One region of the Bradyrhizobium sp. 215_C5_N1_1 genome, then DNA from elsewhere that is predicted to be linked to it. Evidence: riboswitches for the same ligand, from Rfam matches in the RefSeq annotation. Region 1 holds a riboswitch; each other region holds the start of a gene.
What was found. A riboswitch is a leader RNA that binds a small molecule or an ion and turns the genes downstream of it on or off. The one in region 1 is predicted to bind cobalamin.
Positions count from the first base shown of each region.

Region 2: it holds a riboswitch for cobalamin, as region 1 does, so the genes downstream of both, AB7G19_RS29085 (energy-coupling factor ABC transporter permease) here and AB7G19_RS20465 (TonB-dependent receptor domain-containing protein) in region 1, are expected to answer to the same signal.
Region 3: it holds a riboswitch for cobalamin, as region 1 does, so the genes downstream of both, AB7G19_RS30370 (TonB-dependent receptor) here and AB7G19_RS20465 (TonB-dependent receptor domain-containing protein) in region 1, are expected to answer to the same signal.
Region 4: it holds a riboswitch for cobalamin, as region 1 does, so the genes downstream of both, AB7G19_RS29150 (DUF1636 family protein) here and AB7G19_RS20465 (TonB-dependent receptor domain-containing protein) in region 1, are expected to answer to the same signal.

Region 1 covers NZ_CP197228.1:4,246,219-4,251,029, reverse strand. Annotated here, with positions in the region: gene AB7G19_RS20470 (DUF6925 family protein) at 1-139, opposite strand, end outside; gene AB7G19_RS20465 (TonB-dependent receptor domain-containing protein) at 160-2,277, opposite strand; cobalamin riboswitch at 2,392-2,605, opposite strand; gene AB7G19_RS20460 (hypothetical protein) at 2,681-2,902, opposite strand; gene AB7G19_RS20455 (hypothetical protein) at 3,015-3,272, opposite strand; gene AB7G19_RS20450 (hypothetical protein) at 3,375-3,587, opposite strand; gene AB7G19_RS20445 (hypothetical protein) at 3,740-3,916, opposite strand; gene AB7G19_RS20440 (adenylate/guanylate cyclase domain-containing protein) at 4,043-4,811, opposite strand, start outside.
Region 2 covers NZ_CP197228.1:6,024,865-6,029,675, reverse strand. Annotated here, with positions in the region: gene AB7G19_RS29095 (cobyrinate a,c-diamide synthase) at 1-1,260, shown strand, start outside; gene cobA (uroporphyrinogen-III C-methyltransferase) at 1,257-1,988, shown strand; cobalamin riboswitch at 2,034-2,251, shown strand; gene AB7G19_RS29085 (energy-coupling factor ABC transporter permease) at 2,289-2,966, shown strand; gene cobF (precorrin-6A synthase (deacetylating)) at 3,008-3,757, shown strand; gene cobT (nicotinate-nucleotide--dimethylbenzimidazole phosphoribosyltransferase) at 3,768-4,811, shown strand, end outside.
Region 3 covers NZ_CP197228.1:6,297,569-6,302,379, reverse strand. Annotated here, with positions in the region: gene AB7G19_RS30370 (TonB-dependent receptor) at 1-2,142, opposite strand, end outside; cobalamin riboswitch at 2,343-2,550, opposite strand; gene AB7G19_RS30365 (hypothetical protein) at 2,782-3,147, shown strand; gene AB7G19_RS30360 (FixH family protein) at 3,250-3,642, shown strand; gene AB7G19_RS30355 (efflux RND transporter periplasmic adaptor subunit) at 3,727-4,811, shown strand, end outside.
Region 4 covers NZ_CP197228.1:6,038,458-6,043,268, reverse strand. Annotated here, with positions in the region: gene cobD (threonine-phosphate decarboxylase CobD) at 1-121, shown strand, start outside; gene AB7G19_RS29160 (cobyric acid synthase) at 110-1,558, opposite strand; gene cobO (cob(I)yrinic acid a,c-diamide adenosyltransferase) at 1,581-2,216, opposite strand; cobalamin riboswitch at 2,257-2,478, shown strand; gene AB7G19_RS29150 (DUF1636 family protein) at 2,575-2,949, shown strand; gene cobW (cobalamin biosynthesis protein CobW) at 2,946-3,995, shown strand; gene cobN (cobaltochelatase subunit CobN) at 3,995-4,811, shown strand, end outside.

The sequences.
Region 1 (4,811 bases):
GCGACTGCTCCATATCGAAGGCCTCACCGGGCTCGCGTGTGAACTCGGCAATGGCACCGAACGTGCCGACGCTCCAGCCGGCCTCAGCGTCGGCAAGCTGGCTTGCGATCAAGTCCATGAGCGGATCGGCCGTCGTCATGAGGCTCTTTCTCTCTCTCGCTATCTGACGTCGTAATTCGCCAGGCGAATGCCGCCATAGACGCCCAGTCCCGGCTGCAGAAAGCCGGTCGGATTTTGATAGTGCACATTGGCGAGATTATCGACCCGGCCAAACACCTTCACCTGGTCGGTGACCAGATATTCGGCTGCGACGTTGACGACGGTGTAGGCCGGAGCCAGCAGACGCGGAATGCTGAAGTCGCGGTTACCATCGACGAAACTCCCGACGTGCAACACGGTTGCGGAAAGTGTCAGTGGATCGATCGGATTCCAGATGACATTTGCGCTCCACTTCTCCTTCGGACGCCTCAGCAGCTCCAGTCCCGCCGTCGCATCGACCGCGCGGGTAAAAGTGTAGTCGGCACGAACGCGAAGCCGGTCCGTGATCGCAGCCGCGACGAAGCTCTCCGTGCCCTCCGTGATCGCCTTGCCGATATTGGTGTTGGTGCTCGTGAATGTCACGGGATCGAACGTGCTCTGGATCAGGTCCGTGATGTTGTTGCGGAAGTAGGTCGACCCGAAGCGAACGCGATCGCCAAACAAGGGTTGCTCGAAGCCGGCGTCGTACCCGACGCTTTCCTCCGGCCTGAGGTTGGGATTTGCAAAGAAGAAGAACGCGGGAAAGCTGACGTAAAGCTGGTTGAGCGTCGGCGCCTTGAACCCCGTGCCGTAGCTTCCCTTGAACTTCGTATCCGTGACCGGCACGATCACGGCAGACGCCAGACGAAAGGTCGGATGCTCTCCAAACCGCTCGTTGTCGTCCTGCCGGACATTGGCCGTGAAGAAGATGCGATCCCGGAACTGGGACTGCAGCTCCATATATCCGGCCTTGTTAACGTTTTGCGCCGAAACCGTCGCCGTTTGCAGTGTTTCGGTCTCATGCTCCGCGCCAATGATGACATTGTTGTTGGGCGCGAGCTGGGTCGTGGTGTGCCAATCATACTTGACGCGGTCGCCGGTCGTGATCGTGGCCATCGCGTCGCCGGGCGAGATGTTGTAGTTCCAGTGATTGGTGTAGTTGACGCCGAAATAGCTCTTCATCCGGTCGTCGAGAGCGGACCAGACCGCCTCCCCGCGCGTGAAGAGCTGGTGCACCGTCTGCGTGCTTTGCGCGGCCGCGGGAAAGCTCGCGGATGTGACGGGATCGAAGGTGTCTCCGGTAAAGCGCAGGGTGGCGTCGGTGTACCGCGCCACGCTATTGAGCGTCAGGTTTTCGCTCAATTCGACGCCAAGCTTCGTCGAATAGGTCATGTTGTCGTAATAGTTGCCGATCGCCTTCTGCCCCGGCGGCAGCAATTCGACCGGTGTCACCGGCACGTCGTTCGCGTGGAAATGCGCAACGTTGAAGGCATAGTTGAAGTGGTCCTGTGAACCGCTCAGGCCTGCGGTCTGGTTGAACGTTCCGAACGAGCCTCCCTCGACCGAGCCGGTCGCGCGGGCGGGACCGTCACCCTTCTTCGTCACGATGGAGATCACGCCACCCAGCGCGTCTGCGCCGTAGAGACCGCCCTGCGGACCGCGCAGGACTTCGATCTGCTGAATGTCGGAGGTGAGCAACTGGCCGAAATCAAACGAACGGTTCGGGTTGCTGGGATCGCTGACGTCGATGCCGTCGATCAGGACCTTGGTGTGGTTGGAATTCGTTCCGCGCATGAAGATCGACGTCTGTCCGCCGGGGCCGCCGGTCTGCACGAGGTTGAGGCCGGGAACCGCGCTCAGTGCATCGGATGCGGTCCGGCGCTGATCGCGCTCCATGTCTCTGGCGGTCAGAACCGTCACCGAGCTCGCAACCAGATTGGTCGGAGTGACGATACCCGTCGGACTGACGACGACCGTCGGAAACAGGTTGGCGGCGGATACCCCGGCAACCGGGGGCGACGCCGGCACCAGCCCGGGCTTCGGCACCCGAGCGACGCGCCGCTGCTCGGGCTGGTCGGGCGCAGGCCGCGCGGCTCGCGGCTTGGCCGGACGCTCGGTCGGCGCGACCTCGACCGGCGGCAGCAGATCGGGCGATGCCGACTGCTGGGCCTGGGCAATGGACAGATCGAGCGAATACAGGGAAACGAACGCGACAAGGCCGGCGCGGAAGCGCCTGGCGGCAAAGACATTACGGGACACTCTTGTAACCTCGGTATGACGTCAGTGGCACGTCACAGCGAACGAGGTTTCACGGCGGAGCGTTCGATTGCTCCGGTGAAGCTAATGTCTGTACTCCCCGACCGACATCTTCGCGTGTGACCACGGCTGACGGCAGGTCTCCTGGCTCGCGGGTCGTTACCTTACGTCGCCTTCCCAGGACCGAGATTCCCAGTGGCATATGACGAAAGATTCACCGCTTACAGTTGCGGGGGCAGCCGTGGCGTTGAGAATATCCCGGTATCGGGAAAACCTCGCACCACGTTCCCTTTTGATCTCCGTGAGGAGAACCGTCACCGACCAATCTAGGGGGCAGGCAAGCGGAGAGTCAATCGGCCGGTTGCATGGCGGTCAAAGCACCGCACCGGAGATTGAGCTGGCGCAATCAGGCCGGCTCCCGCTCCGAACGCGTCCTGATCATCGCCCGCTCGCCGGCATCGACGAGTTGGCCGATGCCGGTGCGGCCCGTGAGCGCGCAGCGGATGATGTTCTCGGCAACGGACCTGCGAAAGCAATGGTCCTCGCCGACCGGGCGATTGCGGCAGACCCGATCCAGCGCCAGCTTCATGTTGATCCGGGTGCGGGTGTCGAAATGCTCGCTGATCATTCGCAGGGCCTCGATGCGTTGATGTCGGAGCGGAAACGCGTCGGCGTAGGCCGGGTTCCAAAACTTGCGCAGAGCTGACTACGCCCGCCCTCTTGGCCCTGTGACGGGCGGGCTACGCCCGACCTCTTGGCCGCTGGGCCTGAGCCCAGGCCGCGGTGACGTCGCGCAGCGGAGCGTCGATGCGTCGGATCGGGGTCAGCTCACCGGAGGCCGAGATGATGGCGGTCTCCTCGCAGCGACAGCGCGGGCATACGAAGCGGACCTCGTGCGGCGACGAAGACCAGCTCGAACGTTTGACGTTGGCCGCCATCGGGCTTGCATCGCAATGCGAGCACGACACCAGGAACCGACCGGGATCGAGCATACCCATTCCATAGGACTCCGCGTCCTGCCTGCCGCTTCAATGACTAACCCATGTGAATCGTTCCGGTGCCCGAGCACCCTCAGCGCTAGCTCCAGCCAGCGCCGCCGCTCAGTGGGCACCCTTGAGGGTGCATGACGTGGTGCAGGTGACGGTGTTGCCGTGGTCGCACGCCTTGCAGGCGGCAACGCACTGGTTCATGTCGCGGGGATTGTAGGAGCTGTAGTTCCGCATCGCACAGACCGGGGTCGAGCCGGTGATGTCCTGCTCCTGGTTGCAGGCGGCCGTCATGAGCGCGAAGATGAGGACTGCGAGAAGGCGCATGGGATTGCCCTGGTGAGGAGCGGCAAAGCGACGTCAGCGAGATGCGCTGCACCGCAACGGACCTCGGCATTCCCAATGCGAGCAATCATGATCGCGACGCTCGCATCCTCAAAGGATGCGCGCCAAACATTAAGAACGGATTGCAGGCGGCGTCAGGCCGCGGCCTTGGTCGCGATCGCCTTCCGCATATCCACCGCCAGCTGACGATACTGCTCCGAGAGTCTCAGATAGAACTCGCGCTTGGTGCTGTCGGTGGCGAGCTTGGCAATCAGCTCGCATTCGGCGGTGAGCGTCTCGAACCGTTCCAGCCTGTCATGAAGTTCTGTCATCGGCGTGTCCCCATCAAACGCCACAAGGGACGTCAAACCTAAGCCTGAGAAATAGGTCACGGCGAACATCGTTATCGAGTAGAAACGTTTTTTCCAGCAAGGGCGGTGCAAGCCCAGCAAGAACGGCTATTTCTGCTCCAGCCGCCAGGCACCATCCCAAGCTGCGTCCGGCGGATTGGCCTCGAACTGCGCGATGCGGCCGAGCAGCGTGCGCGAGGGACCGTCGCCGGGCACGGCTTCGAGCGCTGCATTGAACGCGGCGCGAGCCTCGTCGAAGCGCTGCGCGCGGTAGGCGGCGAGGCCTTCGGCGTAGCGCGCGCGCAGGCTCTCCTGCGGGACGCTGAGCCCGTGCGCCTTGCTCATCACCTCGAAAATGGCCTGCGATGCGCTTTGGCCGGCCACCGCCAGACGATCGATCTCGCGCAGCTCGAGGTTCGAGCCGATCGCGTCCGCCGTGGCCTGCGCGATCAGGATCCGCGTGCCGTAGATCTTGTTGACCAGCTCGAGACGCGAGGCGAGGTTCACGGCGTCGCCCATCACCGTAAAGCTCATCATCAGCTCGGAGCCGATGCTGCCGGTCAGGACCTCGCCGGTGGCAATCCCAATGCGCAGATCACAAGGGCCTGGCATGGCGCGGATGCCGAGCAGGTCAGGCAATTGCTTCTGCAACGCCGGCACCTCATCGGCCATATCGATGGCGGCGTAGCAGGCGAACAGCGCCGGCTCGTCCTCCTCAATGAAGGGAGGGCCCCAATAGGCCATGATGGCATCGCCGATATATTTATCGATGACGCCGCGATGGCTCCGGATCGGCGCGGACATCACCGTGAAATAGTGGTTCATGACCTTGACGAGGCCGCGCGGGGTCATGCCCTCGCTCATCGAGGTGAAGCCG
Region 2 (4,811 bases), 1.8 Mb from region 1:
ACGCTGACGCTGGCGCTCGCGCGCGCCTGGCGCAATGGCGGATTGAACGTGCAGTGCTTCAAGAGCGGGCCCGATTATATCGATCCCGCCTTCCATGCCGCTGCGACGGGGCGCGCTTCCGTCAACGTCGATAGCTGGGCGATGGATCGCGGGACGATTGCTCATCTCGTCGGTCGCGGCACTAATGCCGATGTCGTGCTCGCGGAGGGCTCGATGGGCCTGTTCGACGGCGTCGCCGCGCGCGGCGTCTCCGGCACCGGCGCCACCGCCGACATTGCGGAGATGCTGGGCTGGCCGGTGCTGCTGGTGATCGATCCCTCCGGACAGGCGCAGACGGCGGCGGCGGTCGCCGCAGGCCTTCGCGACTATCGTGCCGGCGTGCGCCTTGCCGGCGTGGTGCTCAATCGCGTCGCCAGCCCGCGACATGAAGATCTCGTGCGGCGTGCACTGAACGACGCCGGCATCGCCGTGTTCGGCGCGCTGCCGCGTCATGCAGAAATCAGCCTGCCGAAACGGCATCTCGGCCTGGTGCAGGCCGAAGAGCAGGCCGAGATCGGCAAGCTGATCGACGAAGCCGCGCGCTTCGTCGCCGAGCATGTCGATCTCGATGCGGTGCTGCGATCGGCAGCAAGCTGGTCGCCGCAACCGGCGGCAAGCGGCATGAATGTGACGCCGCCCGGGCAGCACATTGCGTTGGCCCGCGATGCCGCGTTCTCCTTCATCTATCCGCACATGCTGGAGGCCTGGCGCGCGGCCGGTGCCGAGATCTCGACATTCTCGCCGCTTGCCGATGAAGCGCCTGACGCGAGCGCCGATGTCTGCTGGCTGCCCGGCGGCTATCCCGAGCTGCACGCGGGGAAGATCGCGGACAATGCCCGCTTTCGCAGCGGCTTGCGCGCCTTCGCTGACACACGGCCGGTGCACGGCGAATGCGGAGGCTATATGGTGCTTGGAGCCGCTCTGACCGACGCCGACGGCGTCCGTCATGAGATGACGGGCCTGCTCGGACTGGAGACGAGCTTTGCCAAGCGCCGTATGCATCTCGGCTATCGTCTCGCTGCGCTCGCCGCGCCGATGCCGGGCCATCAGGTCGGCGCGCGCCTGCGCGGTCATGAGTTCCACTATTCGACGATTGTCGCGCAGCCGGACACGGCGTTGGCGGTCGTGCACGATGCAACAGGCGCGGTCATCGCCGAGACCGGCTCGCGCCGCGGCCTTGCCACCGGCACGTTCTTCCACCTGATCGCGGAGGATCGGTGAGCGGTTTTGTCACTTTCATCTCGGCCGGCCCCGGCGACCCCGAGCTCCTCACGCTCAAAGGCGCGGCGCGGCTGCGCGATGCCGACGTCGTGCTCTATGACGACCTCGCCTCGGGCGCGATCCTCGATCTGGCCCGGCCCGGCGCCAATCTCGTCGCGGTCGGGAAGCGGGCAGGGCGGCCCTCGACCAAGCAGCACCACGTCAACCGCCTGCTGGTCGACTATGCCGCGGCCGGTGTCCGTGTGGTGCGGCTGAAATCGGGCGATGCCGGTATCTTTGGCCGGCTTGAGGAGGAGCTGGAGGCGCTGCGCGAAGCCGGCATCGGCTACGAGATCATTCCCGGAATCACCTCGGCCTGTGTCGCCGCCGCGCAAGCCGGCATTCCCCTGACCCGGCGCCACACCTCGCGCCGGGTGCAGTTCGTGACTGGGGCCGATGTCACCGGCGAGCTGCCGCAGAATTTGAACTGGGCGGCGCTGGCGGATCCCGAAGCGACCACCGTGGTCTATATGGGCCGGCGCACCTTTCCGGCGCTTGTCGCAAAATTGATCGAGCACGGCCTCGCGCCTGATACCCCGGCGCTGTTCGCCGAATCCCTCGGTCGTCCCGACGAGCGGCTGGTCCGCACCACCATTGCCGAGCTTGCCGAGCAGCTTGCGCGGGGTGGTGCGGCTTCGACGGCCGCTGTCATCCTGTTCGGAGCGCTGGCGGGCGATTATCCGTCATGACCGTCCCGGCCGCCCTTCGCCCCTTGACGCCCGGCTGGCGAAAGGGGCACACAGGAGACGCATGGTGCTCGAGGCGGCGCAAACCGCCGGAGCATAATCGGGAATGGGGGTGGGCGGACAGTTGCGCCGCCCAAAACCCCAGCCGCCCCCGCGACTGTAAGCGGTGAGGGACTCCGATCAGCCACTGGGCCGCAAGGCCCGGGAAGGCCGGAGAACCCCAGTGAACCGCGAGCCAGGAGACCGGCCGTGCATGTTTTGTGGCCAAGGCCGTCGGGTGTGACGGCAGGAAGGAACTGAACCATGCATATCGAACCCGGAGTCGTATCGGGCGCCAAGCTCGTGTTGAGTTACGCAACCGGCATCGCCGTCGGCGGCGTTGCGCTGAAGCTCGCGGTCGAGACCGTGCGCGAGCAGGGCATCACGTCGTTCGCGGCGCGGACGCTCGCCACCACGGGCCTCGTGTTCGTCTTCTTCGAGATCCTGCCGCACTTCCCGGTCGGCGTCTCCGAGGTGCACTTCATCCTTGGCTCGACCCTGTTCCTGCTGTTTGGGGCGGCGCCCGCGGCCTTCGGCCTTGCGTTCGGACTGTTGTTCCAGGGCATCTTCTTCGAGCCGCCCGATCTGCCGCAATTCGGCATGAACGTCACCACGCTGCTGGTGCCGCTGTTCGGGATCCAGGCGATCGCCGCGCGGATCATTGCCCGCAACACCGCCTATGTCGATCTCAGGTATCGCCAGGCGCTGGCGCTGTCGACCACGTATCAGGCCGGCGTCATCGCCTGGGTTGCGTTCTGGGCGCTCTATGGCTCGGGCTTCGGTGCGACCAACCTCGTCAACATCGCGACCTTCGCGGCCTCCTACGCGCTCGTCATCGTGATCGAGCCGCTGGCCGACCTCGGTGTGCTGGCACTGGCAAAATCGCTGCGTGGCGTCACCGCGCCCGGTCTCGTCACGCCGCGCCTGCACAACGCGGCTTAAGAGACAAAGGGGCGGCCGTCATGGCCGCCCCTGCACGCGCGATGCTCACGCTCTCCCTGATAGGCATCGGTTGCGGCGATCCGGAGCAGCTTACGCGCGCCGCGGTTCAAGCCATCAACGCGGCCGATCTCATCCTGATCCCGCGCAAGGGGACGGCGAAGTCCGATCTCGCAGATCTCAGGCGGACGATCTGCGCGGATGTGCTCACCAATCAAACGACGCGCATTGCCGAGTTCGACCTTCCCGTGCGCGATGCCGGTGAAGCGGACTATCACAAGGGCGTCGACGACTGGCACGATGCCGTGGCCGCGGCCTGGTCGCGGACGATCGCGAGCCAGCTCGAAGGTGAAGGCAAGGTCGCGCTGCTGATCTGGGGCGATCCCTCATTGTATGATTCCTCGCTGCGCATCGCGCGGCGGCTCGATCCCTTGCCTGATATCGAGGTCGTGCCCGGCATCACTTCGATCCAGGCACTGTGCGCGGCGCATGCGCTGCCGCTCAACGACATCGGCGAGCCTTTCCTGGTCACGACGGGGCGCCGCTTGCGCGAGGGTGGCTGGCCGCAAGGCGTCGATACCGTGGTGGTGATGCTCGACGGCGCCACGGCGTTCCAGTCGCTCGATCCAGCCGGGCTGCACATCTGGTGGGGCGCCTATCTCGGCATGCCCGATCAGATCGTGATGTCGGGCGTTCTGGCCGAGATCGGCCCGCGCATCGTCGCCGCGCGACAGGATGCGCGCGAGCGGCACGGATGGATCATGGACAGCTACATTCTCAAGCGCAGGCCGTAAGCGAGGCAGCATGCTCCCCGATTGGGTCACCCGGAAATGCCCCGATGTCTCCGCTGTCCACCGCGAGGCGGCGCTCGCGCGTCAGGCGCAACTCACAAAACCGGCCGGCGCGCTCGGCCGGCTGGAGCAGCTTGCGGTCGAGCTTGCGGGCCTGCAGGCGACCGAGCAGCCGCGCGCCGCGCGGGTGCCGATCATCGTCTTCGCCGGCGATCACGGCATCGTCGCGCAGGGCGTGTCGGCCTATCCGCAAGGAGTGACCATCGCGATGATGGCGAATTTTGCCTCGGGCGGTGCCGCGATCTCGGTGCTGGCGCGCGAGCTTGGCTCAAACCTTGAGGTCGTCGACGCCGGTACGCTGGCGCAGGAGGCGATGGCAGGAATCGTCACCGACAAGCCGCGCAGCGGCACGCGCGACTTCAGCGTGGAAGCAGCGCTCACCCCCACGGAGCTGGCATTCGCCTTCGAAGCCGGTCAGCGCGCAGTCGCGCGCGCAGACGCCGGCAGGCCCGATCTTCTGATCTTCGGCGAGATGGGCATCGGCAATACCACGACGTCGGCCGCGATTGCGGCGAGCCTGCTTGGCATCAGTGCCGAGGAGATCGCGGGCAGCGGTACCGGCGTCGATGCGGCCGGCCGTGCGCACAAGGTGCGCGTGATCGACGCTGCGATCGTGCGGCATGGCGTTGCAGGTGCTTCGCCGGAAAAGATCCTGTGCGCCGTCGGCGGCCTCGAAATCGCGGCGATTTGCGGCGCCATCATTGCGGCTGCGCAAGCCCGCATTCCCGTGTTGATCGATGGCTTCATCGTATCGGTGGCGGCGCTGGCGGCGGTGCGGCTGAACCCGTCGTGCCAGCCATTCCTGCTGCCGTCGCATCAATCGGCGGAGCAGGGGCATCGGCTGGTGCTGCGCGCGCTGAACGTGCAACCGTTGATCAGCCTCGATCTCAGGCTCGGCGAAGGATCGGGCGCGGCCATCGCGCTGCCGCTGGTGCGGCTCGCGTGCAGCCTTCACAACGGCATGGCGACCTTCGCGCAGGCCAACGTGCCGGATCGC
Region 3 (4,811 bases), 2.1 Mb from region 1:
CGTGACCAGATTGTCCTGGAAGTTGAAGCGGTCGCCGACGTGACGGACGAGGCCGCCGATCTCGACCGGCAGCTTCGTGTCGAAGCGATAGGAGGCGCCGGCGTTGGCGATGAAGTTGGGAACGTTGGGCGGCGTCTTGCCCGAATAGGACTGGAAGTCGCCATTGCCGTCGACATAGGTGAAGTCGATGAAGCGCGACTGCACGAAGGCGACGTTGCCCCATAGTTTCAGGCCCGCGACCGGATTGACCGCGGCGGCGATCTCGACGCCCTTGGAGGCCATCTTGCCGGCGACGTTGAAGAGGATGCCGCTTTCGGGGACGTAGACGTTCTTGCGCTCGATGTCGAAGGCCGAGAACGTGGCCTCCGCGCGCCTGTCGGCCGACAGCAGCTTCACGCCGGTCTCGTAGGTCCGCGACGTCGTGAGCAGCAGCGGCGTCGTGGGCCTGAGGATGAAGATGTTCGCCACCGTCGGGTCGGCTGCCGTCGCGTACTGGCTGTAAAGCATCACGCCGGGCGCGATGTCCCAGGTGTAGCCGATGCGTCCGGTGACCGGATTGAACGTCTTCGAGAAAGGATAGTTGGCTTTCAGGAGGCCATTCTCGTCGAAGCGGGTCCGCGACAGCTCGATATTCTCAAAACGGATGCCGCCGATCAGCGCAAAGGTCGAGGTCAGCTTGAGCCGGTCCTCGAACGACAGCGAGGCGGTGTCGAGATGGGTGTAGATCTTCTCGTCGCTGCGCGGGCCGTAGAGGCCGCGGTCCGGATTGAGGAGGTCGACGTAGTCATTGAAGAACAGCGTGTCCTGCGAGACGTTGAACTGGTTGCTGCTCGCCGCCACGGTGGCGACGAAGCGATTGTCCATTCCGCCGAGATTGGAATTGACGGTGAGGTCGGTGATGTTGCCGTAGAGCCGCTGCGCGTGATCGAGCGCCAGGCGCTCGCGGTAGATGCTCTGCGCGCCTGCGAAATTGCCTACGGTCTGGTCAAACGACGAGATCTCGTTGTTGAACCAGTGCCGGTGGGCGTCATAGCCATAGACCAGGCTCTTCAGCGAGATGTTGTTGGTGATGTCCCATTGAAAGCCGCTGCGCAGCCAGAGCTCGTTGGCGCCGCTGTGATTGTCGAGCACGTTGTAGTTCGTGGTCAGCGTGCGCGCGTCGATGGTGACCGGGACCGGCGTGCCGCCGCCGAGGTAATAGTTGCTCCAGAGGCCGGAGACGACGCCATACGTCGGCACGATGCCCGGCGCGTTCGCCGGCACCAGCGGCGTCCCCCAGTAGAAGCGGTCGTTGTCCTGCCTGTATTCGGTCGCGCCCCAGATCCTCAGGTTCTCGTTGACGCGATAGTTCAGCTGGCCCGAGACGTTGCTGAGCTTCGAATAGGTGTCGTCGATAAAGCCCTTGTTGTTGAAATGGCTGATGTCGAAGCGGTAGTCGAGGCCGTTGATCAGCGTGCTGCCGCCCGATCCGTAACCGGCGCGATAGCCGTTGAAGGAATCGTAGGAAGTGAAGGCGTCGTTGACGATTGGTCCGGTGTGCGGCGCCTTGTTCACGTAGTTGATGGCGCCGCCGGTCGCACCGAGGCCCGCCACCAGCGAGTCCGGTCCCTTGATGATCTCGACCTGCTGGAGACCAGCCACGTCCATGGGACGGCCGGTCATGGTCGACGGCCCGATCGGGATTCCGTTGTAGAGCGTGGAGATCTGGTCGCCGGAAAAGCCACGCATCGAGAAGATGGCGGGCGCGCCGGGCGCATCGCCGCCGGTGACGCCGACTGCAGCCTTGGCGACGTCGGTCGTGGTCCGGATGCCCAGGTTCTGCATCGTCTGTTGACCGATGACCTCGACGGTCGCCGGCATCTCGCGCGCCGTGATGCCGAGCCGGGAGCCGACGTCGGTGACGGCTGCCGTATTGAGCGGCGTCTGTACCGGCCCGCTCGGAGCTTGCGCGGCCGGAACGGCGACAGCAGGGGCGCCACGATTGCGTCCCGCGGCGCGCCGGGCCGCGCGCTGCTTCTGAGTGCCGGGGCTGACGGCAGGAGCCTGTCGCGGCGCAGGCGGCGACACGATCACCGGGCCGACCTCCCGGGAGCGGTTGTCCTGCGCCGCGCTTTGCGCGAGCGCCGCGGACGACAAGGACACCGACGAGAGCAGAGTAATCAGGAAAGCACGCGATAACGCTGGCCTTGCGCCAGCACGGAAATGAAGATTTTGCACGACAACGCTCTGCGGCGACGCAAACAAACCGTCACCGCGGTTGCCTTAGTCATCCACCTTCGCCCCAGGCGGCGGATGCACCGGCTACTTGTCCGACATCAGGGCACCCCGCCCAATGCGTTCGCGCGTGACCATGGCTGGTAGCAGGTTTCCTGGCTCGCGGGTCATCGCCTTCGACCACCTTCCCAGAGGCCCAAGCGGGGCTCCAGTGGTTCGTTTGGTCGTCGGCTATCCGCCTACAGTTGCGGGGGCAGCCGCGGAATTGCCCACTGAGGTGGACGCACCGCATTCCCTTGAAGAGTCCTTGCGGACACTACCGATCACGAAACTGGCATCAGGGGATGAGCGCGTCAACATCCGCGCGGGCTGCTGGACGGGCCGGTCGGTCGATGGTGGCCTTGTGTTGCTGTTTTGCACGATAGTCCGAAGGACCGCGTCGAAACGTCCAACCCGGCCTCCGGACGAGCCTGGGTAACGAACGCTTGACCACGATCAATAACTGCCTTTGGTGTCCGAGTATGCTACTGAGGCCGAGTTCCGGCCCGACAAGGTAAGTCGATATTGATGCAGTTCGTCCGTACCATCCTGGCAGTCGCCATCGCCATATCCTTGGCGATGCTGCCGGTTGGCGCGTCCGCGGCGAACCTCGCAATGTCGTCGGATGGCATGCAGACGGCCATGCACATGAGCGGCGACGCCGACATGTCGATGGACGATTGTTGTCCCGACATGAAGGGAACGGGCTCCCATAGCGGCGGCTACAAGTGCGGGATGGGCTTCTGCTGCGTCGGTGGGATCATCGCGCTCGGTGATGTCAGGCCCGTGGCGTTCGAACGTCTCGCCGTCATGGCCAGCACGATGGCTATTCCCCCGGATCAGGTCGTTTCCTTCCGCGGCGGCAGTCCTCCTTTCCGACCTCCTCGAATCTGATCTCGCAAAGCCCGAGACGCGAGCGGCGTGCCTGCTCGCGACGACGACTGACGTGCGCGCTTCACGCGCCACGGCGAAAGATCAATTCATGAGGACAGGACAATGCTTTCCAAAATCAGCACCGCGGCTCTCGCCGCCACCCTTTCGCTTGCCGCTTCCGCCGCGATGGCGGGCGCGGGCGACTACGCCTTCGAGCCCGTCACTCCGCAGATGAAGAAGGGCGAAGACGTCACGCTCGCCGTTCGCCTGACGAACAAGCAGACCGGCAAGCCGATACCGGACGCAGTCATCTTCAAAAGCCGCCTCGACATGGCCCCGGACGGGATGGCCGAGATGGAATCGGCGGTCGCGCCGCTGCCGTCCAGGGAGCCGGGTGTGTACGCCTTCAAGACGGACCTGCCGATGGCTGGACGCTACCAGATGACGCTGTCCGTGAAGGTGCAGGGCGAACCGGAGACCGTCACCGGCAAGGTGATCGTCACGGCGGTCAAGTGAGCGTTCGGGCGCTGCCCGGCGGCGCCCGACATTCCCCTTTTTCCTTCACACGGACGCGCGCTCCCGGGCGCGCGGATACACCATATGAAAACGCTGCGTCTCCTGACGGCTCTTGCGCTGGGCGGTGGCCTGGTCCTGGCCGGCTACTACTGGCATTCGAACGGTGCGGGCTGGCTCGCTGAGGCCGACATATCATCGGCTGCGGCTGGCGCGGAGCGAACGCCGCTTTACTACCGCGATCCAAGCGGTGCGCCGCTCTGGTCTGCGGGTCAGAAGAAGGACGACCGCGGGCGGGACTATGTGCCGGTCTACGACGACGATGGAGCGGCCGTCGCGCCGGCGCTACCGAAGGCGCAAGCGGCTTCGCCGCGAAAAATCCTCTACTACCGCAATCCGATGGGGCTGCCCGACACGTCGCCCGTCCCAAAGAAGGATCCGATGGGGATGGACTATGTCGCCGTTTACGAAGGCGACGACACCGACGACGGCACGGTGAAGCTGTCGCCCGGCAAGATCCAGCGCGCGGGCGTGAAGTCCGAGCCCGTCGCGCGGCGCCCGATCCGGGTCTCGGTGAAGGCGCCCGGCACGATCCAGCTCGATGAACGCCGCGTGTCGGTGATCGCGATGCGCGCCGAGAGCTTCGTGCAGAAGGTCGCCGACGTGACGACCGGCACGCGCGTGAAGGCCGGCCAGCCGCTGATGGAAATCTACAGTTCGGCGGTGGCGTCCGCGGCGGCGGAATATCTCGCGACGATCACCTCCAGGACGGTCGGCGGTGTCGAGATGTACGGCCGCGGCTCGCGGCAGCGGCTGGTCAATCTCGACGTTCCCGAGTCCGTCATCGCGGAGATGGACAAGACGCACACCGCGCCCGTGGCCATACGCTGGTCTGCGTCGCGCGACGGGGTCGTGCTCGAACGCAACGCGATCGAAGGCATGCGGGCCAATCCCGGCGACGTCCTGTTCCGGATCGCGGACACCTCGGTGGTCTGGGCGCTGGTCGACGTGGCCGAGCGCGATCTCGGCAACATCGCGGTGGGGCAGTCAGTCGCGGTGCGCGCGCGCAGTTTCCCCGGCCGAACCTTCACCGGGACAATCGCCGTCGTCTATCCGCAGGTGAACCGCGACACGCGAACCGTTCGCATCAGGATCGAGCTTGCCAATCCGGA
Region 4 (4,811 bases), 1.8 Mb from region 1:
GAAACTGGCGCGTAGCCAAATCTGGTCGCGCGTATTCGCGAAACAGCCGGCATGGCTGCGCCTCGGGCTTCCGGGCAGCGAAGCCGAATGGACGCGCCTTGCCGAGGCGCTAGCGCGCTAGCGCGAGCAGGCCGCCGACGTCGAGATGCTGTTCGATGTGGTCGGCGAGGGCGTCGAGCGCGCTCTCGACCCTGCTGTGATAAGGCTCGTCGCCTGCCGGAATGTCGAGCTTTGCGAGATACGCCTTGCGGAAATCATCCGACGTGAACAGGCCGTGCAAATAGCTGCCTTGCACGCGGCCATCGCGCGAGATCGCGCCTTCGGGCTCGCCGTTCAGTTTCGCAAACGGGCGCGCGCGATCCGGCCCATCGGTGCGGCCGATGTGGATTTCGTAGGCCTCGATAGGCTGGTCCGTGGCGGCATGCACGGCCGCGACGCGCGTCAGCGTCTTCTGCGGGCTCATCATTGTCGCGACGTCCAGAAGTCCGAGGCCGGGCGTGTCGCCGGCAGGGCCTTCGATGCCATCGGGGTCGGCGACGCTGCGTCCGAGCATCTGATAGCCGCCGCAGAGGCCAAGCACATGGCCGCCGCGGCGGTGATGCGCCAGGAGATCGATGTCCCAGCCCTGCGCGCGCAGGAAGGCGAGATCGCCGCGGGTGGACTTTGAGCCGGGGATGATGACGAGGCGGATGTCGCCGGGGATAGCTTCGCCCGGCCGCACCATCACGAGATCGACGCCAGGCTCGAGTTTCAGCGGATCGAGATCATCGAAATTGGCGATCCGGGACAGCGCGAGGCAGGCGATCTTGCACTGGCCCGGCTTGCGCGCATCGCTTAGGCCCAGCGCATCCTCGGCCGGCAGCTCGCCGGCGCGCGCGAACCAGGGCAGCACGCCAAGGCCGCGCCACGCGGTCTTCTGCTCGATCAGCTTGTAGCCGTCGTCGAACAGCGAGGGATCGCCGCGAAACTTGTTGATGACAAAGCCCTGGATCATCGCGGCATCGTCAGGGTCGATCACCGTCTTGATGCCGACGAGCTGGGCGATGACGCCGCCGCGGTCGATGTCGCCGACCAGCACGACCGGCACGTCGGCCTTGCGCGCAAAGCCCATGTTGGCGATGTCGGCCTTGCGCAGGTTGACCTCGGCCGGGCTGCCGGCGCCTTCGACCAGCACCAGATCGGCGCGCGCCTTCAGCCGCTCGAAACTCTCCAGCACCGCGCCCATCAACGACGGCTTCATCGCCGCATATTCACGCGCCCGTGCGGTCGCGATTCGCTTTCCCTGGACGATGATTTGTGCGCCGACATCGGTCTCGGGCTTCAGCAGCACCGGGTTCATGTCGGTGTGCGGCTCGACGCCGGCGGCCAGTGCCTGCAGCGCCTGCGCCCGGCCGATCTCGCCGCCGTCGACGGTGACGGCCGCGTTGTTCGACATGTTCTGCGGCTTGAAAGGCAGAACGCGCAGGCCGCGCCGCGTGAAGGCGCGCGCGAGGCCTGCGACGATGAGCGACTTGCCCACGTCGGAGCCGGCCCCCTGGATCATCAATGCGCGCGCCATGGTGTTTCAGTACTTGGCGTCGTCAGAACTCGACGCCGGCTTGCGCCTTGATGCCGGAGCGGAAGGGGTGCTTCACCATCGTCATCTCGGTGACGAGATCGGCGATCTCGATCAGCTCGTCCTTGGCGTTGCGCCCAGTGAGCACGACATGTGTCATCGGTGGCTTATGCGTTTTCAGGAATTCGACGACCTCGGCGATGTCGAGATAGTCGTAGCGTAGCGCGATGTTGATCTCGTCGAGCACGACCATGCGCAGATTGGAATCTGAGATCAGCTCCTTGGCCTTCGCCCAGCCGGCCTGCGCTGCGGCGATGTCGCGGGCGCGGTCCTGCGTCTCCCAGGTGAAACCTTCACCCATCGCATGGAACTGGCAGAGCTCGCCGAAATGGCCGGTGAGCAGGCGCCGTTCGCCGGTGTCCCAGGCGCCCTTGATGAACTGCACGACCGCGCAGGGGAAGCCATGGGCGACGCAGCGGACGATCATGCCGAAAGCGGAGGAGGACTTGCCCTTGCCGGCGCCGGTGTGGACGATGATGAGGCCCTTCTCGCCGCTCTTGGTCGCCATGATCTTGTCGCGGGCGACCTTGATTTTCGCCATTTTCGCGGCGTGGCGGGCGTCGGTTTCCTCGGCCGTTTGGGTATCCGGTTCAGGCGTCATCTGACAGGGTCCTTCGGCTTGACAAGAGGCGGCCGGGGGCAAATGGTGGCCCGGCGTTGGTTCCTGTCCTATGACAGGCGAAGAGGGAATGCGATAGGGTCCGAATCGACAAGATTCGGCTCCAAACTGCAGCCGCCCCCGCGACCGTGACCGGAGAGATGCCCGAAGCCACTGATCCCCGAGGGGATCGGGAAGGCGGGGATCGAAGGGCCAAAAGCCCTGCTCCGCAAGCCGGGAGACCTGCCAGCGCGGACGAGTTTTGGACCGGCGGACGGGGTGTTCCGCGACGGGGAAACGGACCTTCGGGGGAATGGTCCGTGTGCCTCTTCGCCTCCCGCTGTTTATCCTGGAAGAGGCGATGACCGTCACACTTCACGTCTGTATTACCTGCCGTGCCGGCCAGACGCTCGACGAGGGTGAGACGACGCCCGGGAAGCGCCTGCATGGTGCGATCCTCGACGTCGGCGTGCCCGAGGGCGTCAATGTGGTTCCCGTTGAATGCCTGTCGGCATGCAGCCAGGGTTGCTCGGTTGCGCTCAGCGCGCCCGGCCGCTGGTCCTATGTCTATGGCCGTCTGTCAGAGGCCCATGCGAGCGATGTGGTCGCGGGTGCTGCGGCCTATGCCGCCGCGCCCGACGGCCTCGTGCCCTGGCGCAGCCGTCCCGAAATCTTCCGCAAGCAGTCGCTTGCCCGCATTCCCCCCATTGCCGTGTTGCCGGAGGCCGCCGAATGAACTCGCTCGCAAAAGTCCCTGTGACGGTGGTCACCGGTTTTCTCGGCTCCGGCAAGACGACGCTGATCCAGCATCTGCTCGCAAACCCTGACGGCAAGAAGCTCGCGGTGCTCGTCAACGAATTCGGCAGCGAGGGCGTCGACGGCGAGATCCTGAAATCCTGCGCCGATGCCAATTGCCCGGAAGAGAACATCGTCGAGCTCGCCAATGGCTGCATCTGCTGCACCGTTGCCGACGATTTCATTCCAACCATGGAAAAGCTTTTGGCGCGGCCGGTGCGGCCCGATCACATCCTGATCGAGACCTCGGGCCTGGCGCTGCCGAAGCCGCTGCTGAAGGCGTTCGACTGGCCGGAGATCCGCTCGCGGATCACGGTCGATGGTGTGATCGCGCTGGCCGATGCCGAAGCTGTTGCCGCCGGCCGTTTTGCGCCGGACCCGGCTGCGGTGGAAGCGCAGCGCGCCGCGGATGAAAATCTCGATCACGAGACGCCGCTGTCGGAAGTGTTCGAGGACCAGATCGCCTGCGCCGACATCGTGCTGCTGACCAAGGCCGATCTTGCTGGGCCTGCAGGGATCGAAGCCGCCAAGGCCGCCATTACCGCCGAGATGCCGCGCCGGGTGCCGATGCTATCCGTCACCGATGGCGCGATCGATGCGCGCGTCATCCTCGGCCTCGGCGCTGCCGCAGAGAATGATCTCGCCGCGCGCCCCTCGCATCACGACGGCGAGGAGGATCACGAGCACGACGATTTCGCCTCCGTCGTGATCGATCTTCCTGAAATCAGCGACATCGACGCACTGGTCGCGTCGGTGCAGCGTCTTTCGCGTGAGCAGAACGTGCTGCGCGTCAAGGGCTATATCGCGGTCGCGGGCAAGCCGATGCGCCTGTTGCTGCAGGCGGTCGGCGAGCGCGTGCGCCACCAGTTCGACAAGCCTTGGGGCGCAGCTCTCAGGCAGTCGAAGCTCGTCGTGATCGGTGAGCACGGCGATATCGACGAGGCCGCGATCAAGGCAGGACTTGGGCTTTCAGGATCTGGTATCTGATGCACGTCGTCTTCCGCGAGAGCCGCGGTCTCGAGGAGACCGCGACGCCAAGGGACATCGGCCAGGACCCGGCCGATCTCGTGGTGCTCTCGTACTCGGATTCCGACCTTGCCGCGTTCGCGGCCGGCTGGCGGCGCGGCCGCAACAGCCTGCCGTCGCTGCGGCTCGCCAATCTCGCGGAGCTGCGGCATCCGTTGTCGGTCGACACCTATATCGAGCGCACGCTGTCGCAGGCGCGCGGCATCCTGGTGCGCCTGATCGGCGGTGAGTCCTATTGGCCGTACGGGCTCGCGGCCCTGCAGCAGCTCGCGAAGGACCGCAATATCGTGCTGGCCGTGCTGCCGGCCGACGGCCGCGACGACACGCGGCTCGATGCCTACTCGACCCTGCCGGTTTCGACGCTGCGCCGGCTCAAGGTGCTCTGCGACACCGGCGGTCCTGTTGCAGCGCAGGCTGCGATCGCGCAGCTCGCGCTGGCCTCGGGCCTCTACGCAGGCCCGGTCGTCGGCGAGATGAACCTGCCTGAGATGGGCTTTTACGATCCCGCGCGTGGCGTCATTGCTGCGCCGATGGCAGGCGAGGGAAAGCCGCTCGCGCTCGTGACCTTCTATCGTTCCTATCTCACCGCCGCGGATACCGGGCCGGTCGACGCCCTGATAGCGGCGCTGCGCGAGCGCGGCTTTGACGCGTACGGCGTGTTCGTCACCTCGCTGAAGGCTCCGGGCGTTGCGGATTGGCTGCGGACTTATTTTGCGACGAATCCTCCGGCCGCGATCGTCAACGCGACGGCGTTCTCGGCGATGGGCGACGACGGCA